One region of the Streptomyces sp. NPDC057249 genome, then DNA from elsewhere that is predicted to be linked to it. Evidence: riboswitches for the same ligand, from Rfam matches in the RefSeq annotation. Region 1 holds a riboswitch; the other holds the start of a gene.
What was found. A riboswitch is a leader RNA that binds a small molecule or an ion and turns the genes downstream of it on or off. The one in region 1 is predicted to bind glycine.
Positions count from the first base shown of each region.

Region 1 (5,526 bases):
ACGCCAAAATGCTTCCGGTATCCGAACAGCCGGACTCGGCAATCGGGCCTCTCGGTCGCAAAACAGCGATAACGAACACTTCGCGCACGAACCCCGAAGTGCCCGCAATGCCCCCGATTCGCCGGGGGCCTGACACCGGCTCAGTACGCGGGTGCCTGCGGGTACCCGTAACCGGGCGCGGCGTGCGCCTCGCGGTCGTAGAAGGGGCAGGAGTTGGCGCGCAGCCACATCGCGACCGGGTCGTACTCGTCGGACATCGCGACCGTGGAGACCGGCAGACCCTCGGGGACGGCGCCGATCGACTGGCGCATCATCCCGCGCACCGCGTCGACGGACGGCCGGCTCGTGTCGTACAGGTCGAGGCCGACGGCGAGGTAGGGGACGCCGAGCGCGGGCTGCACCCAGGCCCGGCGCAGCGAGCGGATCGCGGGGGTGTGGTGGGCGTTCTGCGTCAGCTGGGCGTAGAACTGCGGGATCTCGATGGCCGGTTCGCTGATCCTGAGCGGCCCGGCGGGCATCCGGTCGAGGCCGGTCGCGATGCGGCGCAGATCCAGCCAGGGGATGCCGACGCCGCCGCCCGGGGCGTGCGGATTGAGCCAGACGCCCCAGCGGTCGGGGTAGAGGGCGCGCGCGATGTCCAGTCCGGCCACCACCTCGTGGTCCCGGCTCCAGCCGCTGGCGGTGAGCTCCTGGGGGGAGGTGACGCACGGGGCGTAGCCGAGGCCGTCGACCTCCATGTTCCCGTACTGGGCGTCGGGGGCGCCGGGGCGGCCGTGCCAGAGGAGCATCCAGACCCGGCCGGCCGACAGGGCCTGGAGCAGCGCCTCGTACGCGTCGTAGCGCCCGGGCGCGACCTGTCGCAGCATGTGCTCGACCTGACCGGCCGCCGCGGTGCCTGACGCACTCACCCTGGGTCCCGCCCCTCGTAGATCCTCTGCTTCGGCCACCGGGCATCGGCCTTCAGCCATCAAACCAGCTTATGCGGCCGTGCTGTCACCGGCTTGACGCCACGGCCGTCCCCGTCACTCCGGGACGCGCGTGTAGAAGGGCCGCACCCGCTCGCGCATCCAGTCGGCGACCGGGTCCTGCGCCACGTCGAGGAGGACGAGGTTGACCGGCCACGGCACCGCGACGCGGCCCAGCGCCCGGCCGAGGGCGTCCATCGGGGCGCTCTGTCCGGCGCCGTCCCAGGTGGAGAACTCGACGCCGACGAAGAGCACGGGGTCGTCGCCCTCGATGCTGGCCAGGACCCGGCGGGCGGTGCGGACGACGCCGCTCTCCTGGAACTCGCCGGCCGCGGCGGCCAGGAAGTCGACGGGCTCCTCCTTCCAGTCCGGCTCGTACAGCCGGACGCGGCCCCCGGTGGCCGGGCCGTCGAGCGGGGTGCGGCCGGCCCGGCACAGCTCGGCGACGGCGGGCGGCGGCAGCGGCAGGCCGACGGCGCCGCCCGGGTTCACGGCGATGCCGAGCTGCGGGGGCAGGCCGCGGGCGAACTCGACGGCGGGGGCGACGGTGAAGGACATCCGGTCGCCGACGCAGGTGAGGAACTGGTGCTCGGAGCTGTAGACGGGGACGTACGCGGCGCCGTCGATCTCCATCGCGGGCAGGTCGAGGTCCCGGGCGTCGGGTCCGCCGCCGTTGGGCAGCGGCACCCAGACGTGGCTGCGGCCGAGCACCTCCAGCAGGCGGCCGCCCGCCTCCGGGGTGCCGAGCGAGGCGCCCAGCACCTCTTCGAGTTCATTGGCCGGCCAGCCGCCCTGCGGCAGGCTCCCGGCCTGTGCCGGAATGTCCACTGCTTCCCTCTCGCCCCGTTGCCGTGAAGCAAGAGGGTACGGCCTCGCGCGGCCTCCGTCGGCCCTGGGGGCTGTCCGGAAACCGCCGGTACCCGGCTCCTGTCCGTCTGTTGGACGGTCCGTTTTCAGCCGTCGGTCTGTGCGTCTGCGAATGTGATGCGCGTGAGCGCCCCGGCCGCCTCGCGGTCGAGCAGCACCGCCGAGGCGCAGCCGCGCGGCAGCAGCCCCGCCTCGGTGTTCCGCAGCAGCCGCCCGACGGCTTTGCGGTGCCGGGCGAAGGCGTACGCGGAGACGCCCCGGCCGCGCTCGCGCTGGCCCTCGCGCGCGGTCCTGGCGGAGACGTCGAGCAGGACCAGGTGCAGGCCGGCACCCCGGCGCCGGGCATGGCGGGCGAGCAGGGCGCGGACCCAGCTCTGCGTACCGCAGTCGTGGACGACGACGGAGGCGCCGGAGCGCAGCACCCGCCGCAGCCCCCGGTAGTGGGCGAGGCGGACCAGCGGGCGGTACAGGGCGTAGGGCAGTAAACGGGGCAGCCGGCGGGCCCAGCGGTCCCGGGTGTCCTGGGAGTCGACCGCGTACGCCGGGGCGGTGCGGGAGATCAGGGTGGACTTGCCGCTGCCGGGGAGTCCGGAGACCACCACCACGTCCCCGGCGGCGAAGCGCAGGGCGCGCGGGCCGGCCCGGCCGCGCAGGTCCCGGACGACGGGCGGATGGGTGCCCACCGCCTGCCGGGGTGGTGAGCCGGACTGGGCGGGCAGTGCCGTGCTGGTGGTTCCCGCGGTCGTCGCGTAGCGCAACGTCATCGCCTCCCCCTGGCCGTACGGCCGACGCGTGCAGGACCGATACCTACCCCGGAAGTGTAAAGAAAAGGTAATGCGGCACAACCGTCCGACCCGCCGGAAGACCGTGACGAGCGGCACCGCTCCCGGCGCACCACTCCCCCGGAATGCGTGCGATGATGACCCCGCCAACTGCATACAGGCCGCTTGAATCCGCGCGGGAGAGTCCCGGTCACCGTGCCGGGCGCCGAAGGAGCAAGATCCTCCCTTGAATCTCTCAGGCCCCGTACCGCGTGGATGAGGCATATCTGAAAAGCGAGCCGCCCGGCGGCTCCACCCAAGGTGCAAGCCGACCCCCCTGGGGCCTCTCGGCGAACCTCTCAGGTTCCGATGACAGATGGGGAGGGATCGTCCTCGCCGTCGTCATGCCCTGGGAGCCCGTTTCATGAGCAGCACCCCCCGCCTCACAGCCCTCGACACCCTGCACCGCTCGCTGGGCGCCACCATGACCGACTTCGCGGGCTGGGACATGCCGCTGCGTTACGCCAGCGAGCGCGACGAGCACAACGCCGTCCGCACGAAGGCCGGCCTCTTCGACCTGTCCCACATGGGCGAGATCACGGTCACCGGCCCGCAGGCGGTGGACCTGCTGAACTTCGCGCTGGTCGGCAACATCGGCACGGTCTCGACCGGCCGGGCCCGCTACACGATGATCTGCGCCGAGGACGGCGGCATCCTCGACGACCTGATCGTCTACCGCCTCCAGGACACGGAGTACATGGTCGTCGCCAACGCCGGCAACGCCCAGCTCGTCCTGGACACGCTCACCGAGCGCGCCGCCGGCTTCGACGCCGAGGTCCGCGACGACCGCGACGCGTACGCGCTGCTCGCCGTCCAGGGCCCCGAGTCCCCGGCGATCCTCGCGGCGGTGACCGACGCCGACCTGGACGGCCTGAAGTACTACGCCGGACTGCCCGGCACCGTCGCCGGGGTGCCCGCGCTGATCGCCCGTACCGGCTACACCGGCGAGGACGGCTTCGAGCTGTTCGTCGCGCCCGGCCACGCCGAGCAGCTGTGGCAGGCGCTCACCGAGGCGGGTGCCGCGCACGGCCTGATCCCGTGCGGCCTCTCCTGCCGTGACACGCTGCGCCTGGAGGCGGGCATGCCGCTGTACGGGCACGAGCTGACGACCTCGCTGACCCCGTTCGACGCCGGGCTCGGCCGGGTCGTGAAGTTCGAGAAGGACGGCGACTTCGTCGGCCGCAAGGCGCTGGAGGCCGCCGCGGAGCGCGCCGAGACCGCTCCGCCGCGCAAGCTCGTCGGCCTGGTCGCCGAGGGCCGCCGGGTGCCGCGCGCCGGGTTCCCGGTCGTCGCCGGCGGTCAGGTCATCGGCGAGGTCACCTCGGGTGCCCCCTCCCCCACCCTGGGCAAGCCGATCGCCATGGCGTACGTCGACGCGGCGCACGCCGAGCCGGGCACCGCCTCAGTCGCGGTGGAGATCCGAGGCAGCCACGAGCCGTACGAGGTCGTGGCGCTCCCCTTCTACAAGCGCAAGAAGTAGAACCGTAGGACCCGGCCGGTGCCGCGTACGTGACGCGGTCCCGTCTCACACCGTAAGACCACCGTTCATCCGCACTCCCCGCGTACAGGAGAATTCAGACCATGAGCAACCCCCAGCAGCTGCGGTACAGCAAGGAGCACGAGTGGCTGTCGCCCGCCGAGGACGGTGTGGCCACGGTCGGCATCACGGAGCACGCGGCCAACGCGCTCGGTGACGTCGTCTACGCGCAGCTTCCCGCGGTCGGTGACACGGTGACCGCGGGCGAGACCTGCGGCGAGCTGGAGTCGACCAAGTCGGTCAGCGACCTGTACTCGCCGGTGACCGGTGAGATCACGGAGTCCAACCAGGCCGTCGTGGACGACCCGTCGCTGGTCAACTCCGCTCCGTTCGAAGGCGGCTGGCTGTTCAAGGTACGTGTCGCGGAGGAGCCGAAGGACCTGCTCTCCGCCGACGAGTACACCGAGTTCTCCGGCAACTGAGACCCCAAGGGACCACCTGATGTCGCTTCTCAACTCCTCCCTCCACGAGCTGGACCCGGACGTCGCCGCCGCCGTCGACGCCGAGCTCCTGCGCCAGCAGTCCACGCTCGAAATGATCGCCTCGGAGAACTTCGCTCCGGTCGCGGTCATGGAGGCACAGGGCTCCGTCCTGACCAACAAGTACGCCGAGGGCTACCCCGGCCGCCGCTACTACGGCGGCTGTGAGCACGTCGACGTGGTCGAGCAGATCGCGATCGACCGGATCAAGGCGCTCTTCGGCGCCGAGGCCGCGAACGTCCAGCCGCACTCCGGTGCGCAGGCGAACGCCGCCGCGATGTTCGCGCTGCTGAAGCCGGGCGACACGATCATGGGCCTGAACCTGGCGCACGGCGGTCACCTGACCCACGGCATGAAGATCAACTTCTCCGGCAAGCTCTACAACGTGGTCCCGTACCACGTGGACGACACCGGGGTCGTGGACATGGCCGAGGTCGAGCGCCTGGCCAAGGAGGCGAAGCCGCAGCTGATCGTCGCCGGCTGGTCCGCCTACCCGCGCCAGCTGGACTTCGCCGCCTTCCGCCGCATCGCGGACGAGGTCGGCGCGTACCTGATGGTCGACATGGCGCACTTCGCCGGTCTGGTCGCCGCGGGCCTGCACCCCAACCCGGTGCCGCACGCCCACGTCGTCACCACCACCACGCACAAGACCCTCGGCGGTCCGCGCGGCGGTGTGATCCTCTCCACCCAGGAGCTCGCGAAGAAGATCAACTCGGCGGTCTTCCCGGGTCAGCAGGGCGGCCCGCTGGAGCACGTGATCGCGGCCAAGGCGGTCTCCTTCAAGGTCGCGGCGGGCGAGGAGTTCAAGGAGCGCCAGCAGCGCACCCTGGAGGGCGCCCGCATCCTGGCCGAGCGCC
Region 1 is NZ_JBHUXS010000010.1:257,018-262,543, forward strand. It holds gene ACFUJY_RS20815 (enhanced serine sensitivity protein SseB C-terminal domain-containing protein) at 141-908, opposite strand; gene ACFUJY_RS20820 (enhanced serine sensitivity protein SseB) at 1,023-1,793, opposite strand; gene ACFUJY_RS20825 (AAA family ATPase) at 1,919-2,596, opposite strand; glycine riboswitch at 2,781-2,874, shown strand; gene gcvT (glycine cleavage system aminomethyltransferase GcvT) at 3,018-4,133, shown strand; gene gcvH (glycine cleavage system protein GcvH) at 4,235-4,612, shown strand; gene glyA (serine hydroxymethyltransferase) at 4,632-5,526, shown strand, end outside.

Region 2 (5,526 bases), on a different contig from region 1:
CCGGGCCGGGCCGACACGGCGATTGTCAGTGCGGTAGGGCAGCATCGGCTGGTGTGAGAGCAGCTCCCACCATCCTGCACCTGGACATGGATGCCTTCTACGCCTCCGCCGAGCAGGCGGCGAAGCCCAGCCTGCGCGGCAAACCGGTCGTGGTGGGGGGCCTGGGACCGCGCGGGGTCGTCGCGACCGCCTCGTACGAGGCACGGCGCTTCGGGGTGCACTCGGCGATGCCAATGGCGCAGGCCAGACGGCTCGCTCCGAACGCCGCCTATCTGGTCCCGCGCTTCACGCTGTACCGGTCGGTGAGCGACCAGGTCATGGAGCTGCTGGGGCGGCTCTCGCCGCTGGTGGAGCCGCTCAGCCTGGACGAGGCGTTCGTGGACCTCGAAGCGGGCGGTACGGCCGACGACACGGCGTCCGCGCTGGAGATCGGCCGGGAACTGCGCGAGGCCATCCAGGCGGTCACGGGACTGAGCGGTTCGGTCGGGCTCGCCGGTTCCAAGATGCTCGCCAAGATCGCCTCCGAGGAGGCCAAGCCCGACGGGATACGCCTGATCGAGCCCGGCACCGAGCGGGCGCACCTCGCCCCCATGCCGGTGCGCACCCTGCCCGGAGTCGGCCCCGCCACGGCGGACCATCTGCGCCGCGCCGGCATGACGACGGTCGACGACCTCGCCGAGGCGGGCGAGGCGGAGCTGGTCCGGCTCCTGGGCAAGGCGCACGGTGCCGCACTGCACCGGATGGCCTCCGGCTTCGACGACCGCCCCGTGGTCGCGGAGCGCGACGCGAAATCCGTCTCCGTCGAGGACACCTTCGACATGGACCTGCACGACCGCATCCGGGTACGCACCGAGGTGGAGCGGCTGGCCGACCGGTGCGTCCAGCGGCTGCGGGGCGCGGGGCGCTCGGGGCGCACGGTGGTGCTCAAGGTGCGCCGCTACGACTTCTCCACGCTGACCCGCTCCGAGACGCTGCGCGGGCCCACGGACGACCCCGCGGTCGTCCGGGAGGCCGCCGCCCGCCTCCTGGAGTCCGTGGACACCACCGGCGGGGTGCGGCTGCTGGGCGTCGGCGTCACGGGGCTCGCCGACTACACCCAGGAGGACCTGTTCGCCCAGGCCGCCGGTGCGCGGGCGGCGGCGGCTCTTCCGGAGGACGACGGGGCGCCGCCGCCGGAGGACCCCGACGGCCGCGAGGGGACGGCGGACGACGGGCCCGGGCCGGAGGAGACCGCCGAGCAGCTCGCCGCGCGCCGCTGGCCGGCCGGACACGACGTGCGGCACGACGTCCACGGACACGGCTGGGTGCAGGGGAGCGGGGTCGGCCGGGTGACCGTGCGCTTCGAGGAACCGGGCGCGGCGGCACCCGGCCGGGTGCGTACGTTCCGCGTGGACGATCCCGCGCTGCGGGCCGCCGACCCGCTGCCGCTCGTCCCGGACCCGCCGGACTACTCCTCCTGGCCCGCCAGGCGGCCGAAGTCGCGGTCCGGGGCCGGTGCGCCGGGGGCCGCGTCCAGTCCGTAGTGACGGTAGAGCTGGAGCTCCTGCTCGGGCGAGAGGTGGCGGCCCACGCCGAAGTCGGGGGCGTCCTTGATCAGCGCCCGGTCGAAGGGGACGCGCAGGGTGTCGTCCACGAATTCGCTGGGCTCCAGCGGGACGAAGGCGTCACGGCTGAAGAGCCCGGTGCGCACGGCCGCCCATTCGGGGACGCCGGTCGCGTCGTCGAGGTACACCTCGTCCACGGTCCCGATCTTGGTGCCCTTGCGGTCGAAGGCCTTGCGGCCGATCAGGCTGCGCGGGTCGATGTCGGTCTGCACGGTCCCTCCCACACGGGTTGCGGCTGGTCCACAGGGACTACGGAAATGCAGTTCCGTGGTCTTGGCCACTCGAGAATTCCCGTCGTGTACCCCGCTGGTAGGCTGGTCATGGCTGCTGACCCCGTGCGGGAGAGTCGTCCGGAGCCGATCCGGAGGACGCCGAAGGAGCAAATCCTCCCCGGAAACTCTCAGGCCCCCGTACCGCACGGACGAGGTCACTCTGGAAAGCAGGGCGGGTTGCGCGCGGCCGATGGGCCGTACGGAGCCTCGCCCTCACCGACGGTGAAAGCCGGCGCCCGCGTGGCGCCGGTGAAGCTCTCAGGTTGAGATGACAGAGGGGGAGGCCGTCAGGGCACCCGGCGCCGCGGTGCCCCTCGCAGGTCGTGACAGACCAGGAGGCCTCCACCATGACCCCCCGTCGCACCCCGCTCTCGCAGCTGGAACAGGGCATCCCCTTCGAACAGCGCCACATCGGCCCGGACGCCGAGGCGCAGGCGAAGATGCTCGCCCAGGTCGGCTACGGCTCGCTGGACGAGCTGACCGCGGCCGCCGTGCCCGACGTGATCAAGAGCGCCGAGGCGCTGGCCCTCCCGGAGGCCCGGACCGAGGCCGAGGTGCTGGCCGAACTCCGCCGGCTCGCCGACCGCAACCAGGTCCTCGCCCCGATGATCGGGCTCGGCTACTACGGCACGTTCACCCCGCCGGTGATCCTGCGCAACGTCATGGAGAACCCCGCCTGGTACACGGCCTACACGCCGTACCAGCCCGAGATCTCCCAGGGCCGCCTCGAAGCCCTCCTGAACTTCCAGACGATGGTCGCCGAGCTGACCGGCCTGCCCACCTCCGGCGCCTCGCTGCTCGACGAGGGCACCGCCGCCGCGGAGGCCATGGCGCTCGCCCGGCGCGTCGGCAAGGTCAAGAACGGCGTCTTCCTGGTCGACGCCGACACCCTGCCGCAGTCCGTCGCGGTCATCGAGACCCGCGCGGAGCCGACCGGTGTCGAGGTCGTCGTCGCCGACCTCACCGACGGCATCCCGGCCGAGGTCGCCGAGCGCGGCGTCTTCGGCGTGCTCCTCCAGTACCCCGGCGCCTCCGGGGCCGTCCGGGACCTCAAGCCCGTGATCGACCAGGCGCACGAGCTGGGCGCGATCGTCACCGTCGCCGCCGACCTGCTGGCCCTCACGCTGCTCACCTCGCCCGGCGAGCTGGGTGCCGACATCGCCGTCGGCACCACGCAGCGCTTCGGCGTCCCGATGGGCTTCGGCGGCCCGCACGCCGGCTACATGGCGGTCCGCGACAAGTTCGCCCGCAGCCTGCCCGGGCGCCTGGTCGGCGTCTCCGTGGACGCCGACGGGAACAAGGCGTACCGCCTGGCCCTCCAGACCCGCGAGCAGCACATCCGCCGCGAGAAGGCCACCAGCAACATCTGCACCGCCCAGGTGCTGCTCGCCGTCATGGCCGGCATGTACGCCGTCTACCACGGCCCCGAGGGCCTGCGCACGATCGCCCGGCGCACCCACCGCTACGCCGCGATCCTCGCCGAGGGCCTGCGCGCCGCCGGCGTCGACGTGGTGACCGGCTCCTACTTCGACACGCTCACCGTCCGCGTCCCGGGCAGGGCGGGCGAGGTCGTCGCCGACGCCCGCGAGCGCGGGGTGAACCTGCGCCTGGTCGACGCCGACACCGTCTCGCTGGCCTGCGACGAGACGACGACCCGCACCCAGGTCGCCGCCGTCTGGGCCGCCTTCGGTGCCGACGGGGACGTCGAGGCGCTGGACGCCGCGACCGAGGACGCGCTGCCCGGGACGCTGCTGCGCACCGACGCGATCCTCACCCACCCGGTCTTCCACCAGCACCGCTCCGAGACCGCGATGCTGCGCTACCTGCGCAAGCTCGCCGACCGCGACTACGCGCTGGACCGCGGCATGATCCCGCTCGGCTCCTGCACGATGAAGCTGAACGCGACCGCCGAGATGGAGTCGATCACCTGGCCCGAGTTCGGCGCGCTGCACCCGTTCGCGCCCGCCGAGCAGGCGCAGGGCTTCCTGACGCTCATCCGCGAGCTGGAGGAGCGGCTGGCCGAGGTCACCGGTTACGACGCGGTGTCCATCCAGCCGAACGCCGGCTCGCAGGGCGAGTTCGCCGGTCTGCTGGCCGTCCGCGCGTACCACCGTGCCAACGGCGACGAGAACCGGACCGTCTGCCTGATCCCGTCCTCCGCGCACGGCACCAACGCCGCGAGCGCCGTGATGGCCGGCATGAAGGTGGTCGTCGTCAAGACCGCCGACGACGGCGAGGTCGACATCGAGGACCTGCGCGCCAAGATCGCGCAGTACCGCGACGAGCTGGCCGTGCTCATGATCACCTACCCGTCGACGCACGGCGTCTTCGAGGAGCACGTCGCCGACATCTGCGCCGAGGTGCACGACGCCGGCGGTCAGGTCTACGTCGACGGCGCCAACCTCAACGCCCTGGTCGGCCTGGCCAAGCCCGGCCGGTTCGGCGGCGACGTCTCGCACCTCAACCTGCACAAGACCTTCTGCATCCCGCACGGCGGCGGCGGCCCGGGCGTCGGCCCGGTCGGCGTGCGCGCGCACCTGGCGCCGTACCTGCCCAACCACCCGCTCCAGCCCGCGGCGGGCCCGGAGACCGGCGTCGGACCGATCTCGGCGGCCCCCTGGGGCTCCGCCGGCATCCTCCCGATCTCGTGGGCGTACGTACGCCTGATGGGCGGCGAGGGCCTGAAGCGCGCGACGCAGGTGGCCGTACTGGCGGCCAATTACATCGCCAAGCGTCTCGAACCGCACTACCCGATCCTGTACAACGGCCCGGCGGGTCTGGTGGCGCACGAGTGCATCGTGGACCTTCGGCCGATCTCCAAGGCGACCGGCGTCAGCATCGACGACGTCGCCAAGCGGCTCATCGACTACGGCTTCCACTCGCCGACCATGTCGTTCCCGGTCGCCGGCACGCTGATGATCGAGCCGACCGAGAGCGAGGACCTCGCGGAGCTGGACCGCTTCTGCGACACGATGATCGCGATCCGCGCCGAGATCGAGAAGGTGGCGTCGGGGGAGTGGAGCGCGGACGACAACCCGCTCGCCAATGCCCCGCACACCGCCGCCGCGCTCGGCGGGGAGTGGGCGCACGCGTACAGCCGCGAGGTGGCGGTCTTCCCGGCCGGTGTCCCGGCCGCCGACAAGTACTGGCCGCCGGTGCGCCGGATCGACGGGGCGTTCGGCGACCGCAACCTCGTCTGCTCGTGCCCGCCCCTGGACGCGTACGACAACTGACCGGGTGATCGAAGCGGTGTGACGCGGACATGCGTCGGGGCCGGCGCGGAGAGTCTCCGGGCCGGCCCCTTTCCGTACCTCGCCGCTCAGGCGGCCCTGACCACCCGGCTCGCCGCCAGGGGCCTGTGCGGAGCGATGATCTTCCCGTCCGGAAGCAGCTCACCGGTGTCCTCGAAGAGCAGGACACCGTTGCACAGCAGGCTCCACCCCTGCTCCGGGTGGTGGGCCACCTGACGGGCGGCCTCCCGGTCGGCTGAGTCGGCTGTCGGGCAGGGTGGCTGATGCTGGCACATGGGTGGGTTCTTTCGCTGCGTCGAGTTGAGTGGCCTGCGGTGTGAAGAGGTGTTCATGACCGCCCCCGTGTCGATCGGTCGAATCCCAGTGTTGCCCCACGGGCGACAATCCGCAGGGATTTCG
Region 2 is NZ_JBHUXS010000019.1:124,763-130,288, reverse strand. It holds gene ACFUJY_RS29040 (DNA polymerase IV) at 54-1,523, shown strand; gene ACFUJY_RS29035 (PRC-barrel domain-containing protein) at 1,448-1,816, opposite strand; glycine riboswitch at 1,933-2,030, shown strand; gene gcvP (aminomethyl-transferring glycine dehydrogenase) at 2,224-5,109, shown strand; gene ACFUJY_RS29025 (DUF5999 family protein) at 5,196-5,402, opposite strand.
Region 2: it holds a riboswitch for glycine, as region 1 does, so the genes downstream of both, gcvP (aminomethyl-transferring glycine dehydrogenase) here and gcvT (glycine cleavage system aminomethyltransferase GcvT) in region 1, are expected to answer to the same signal.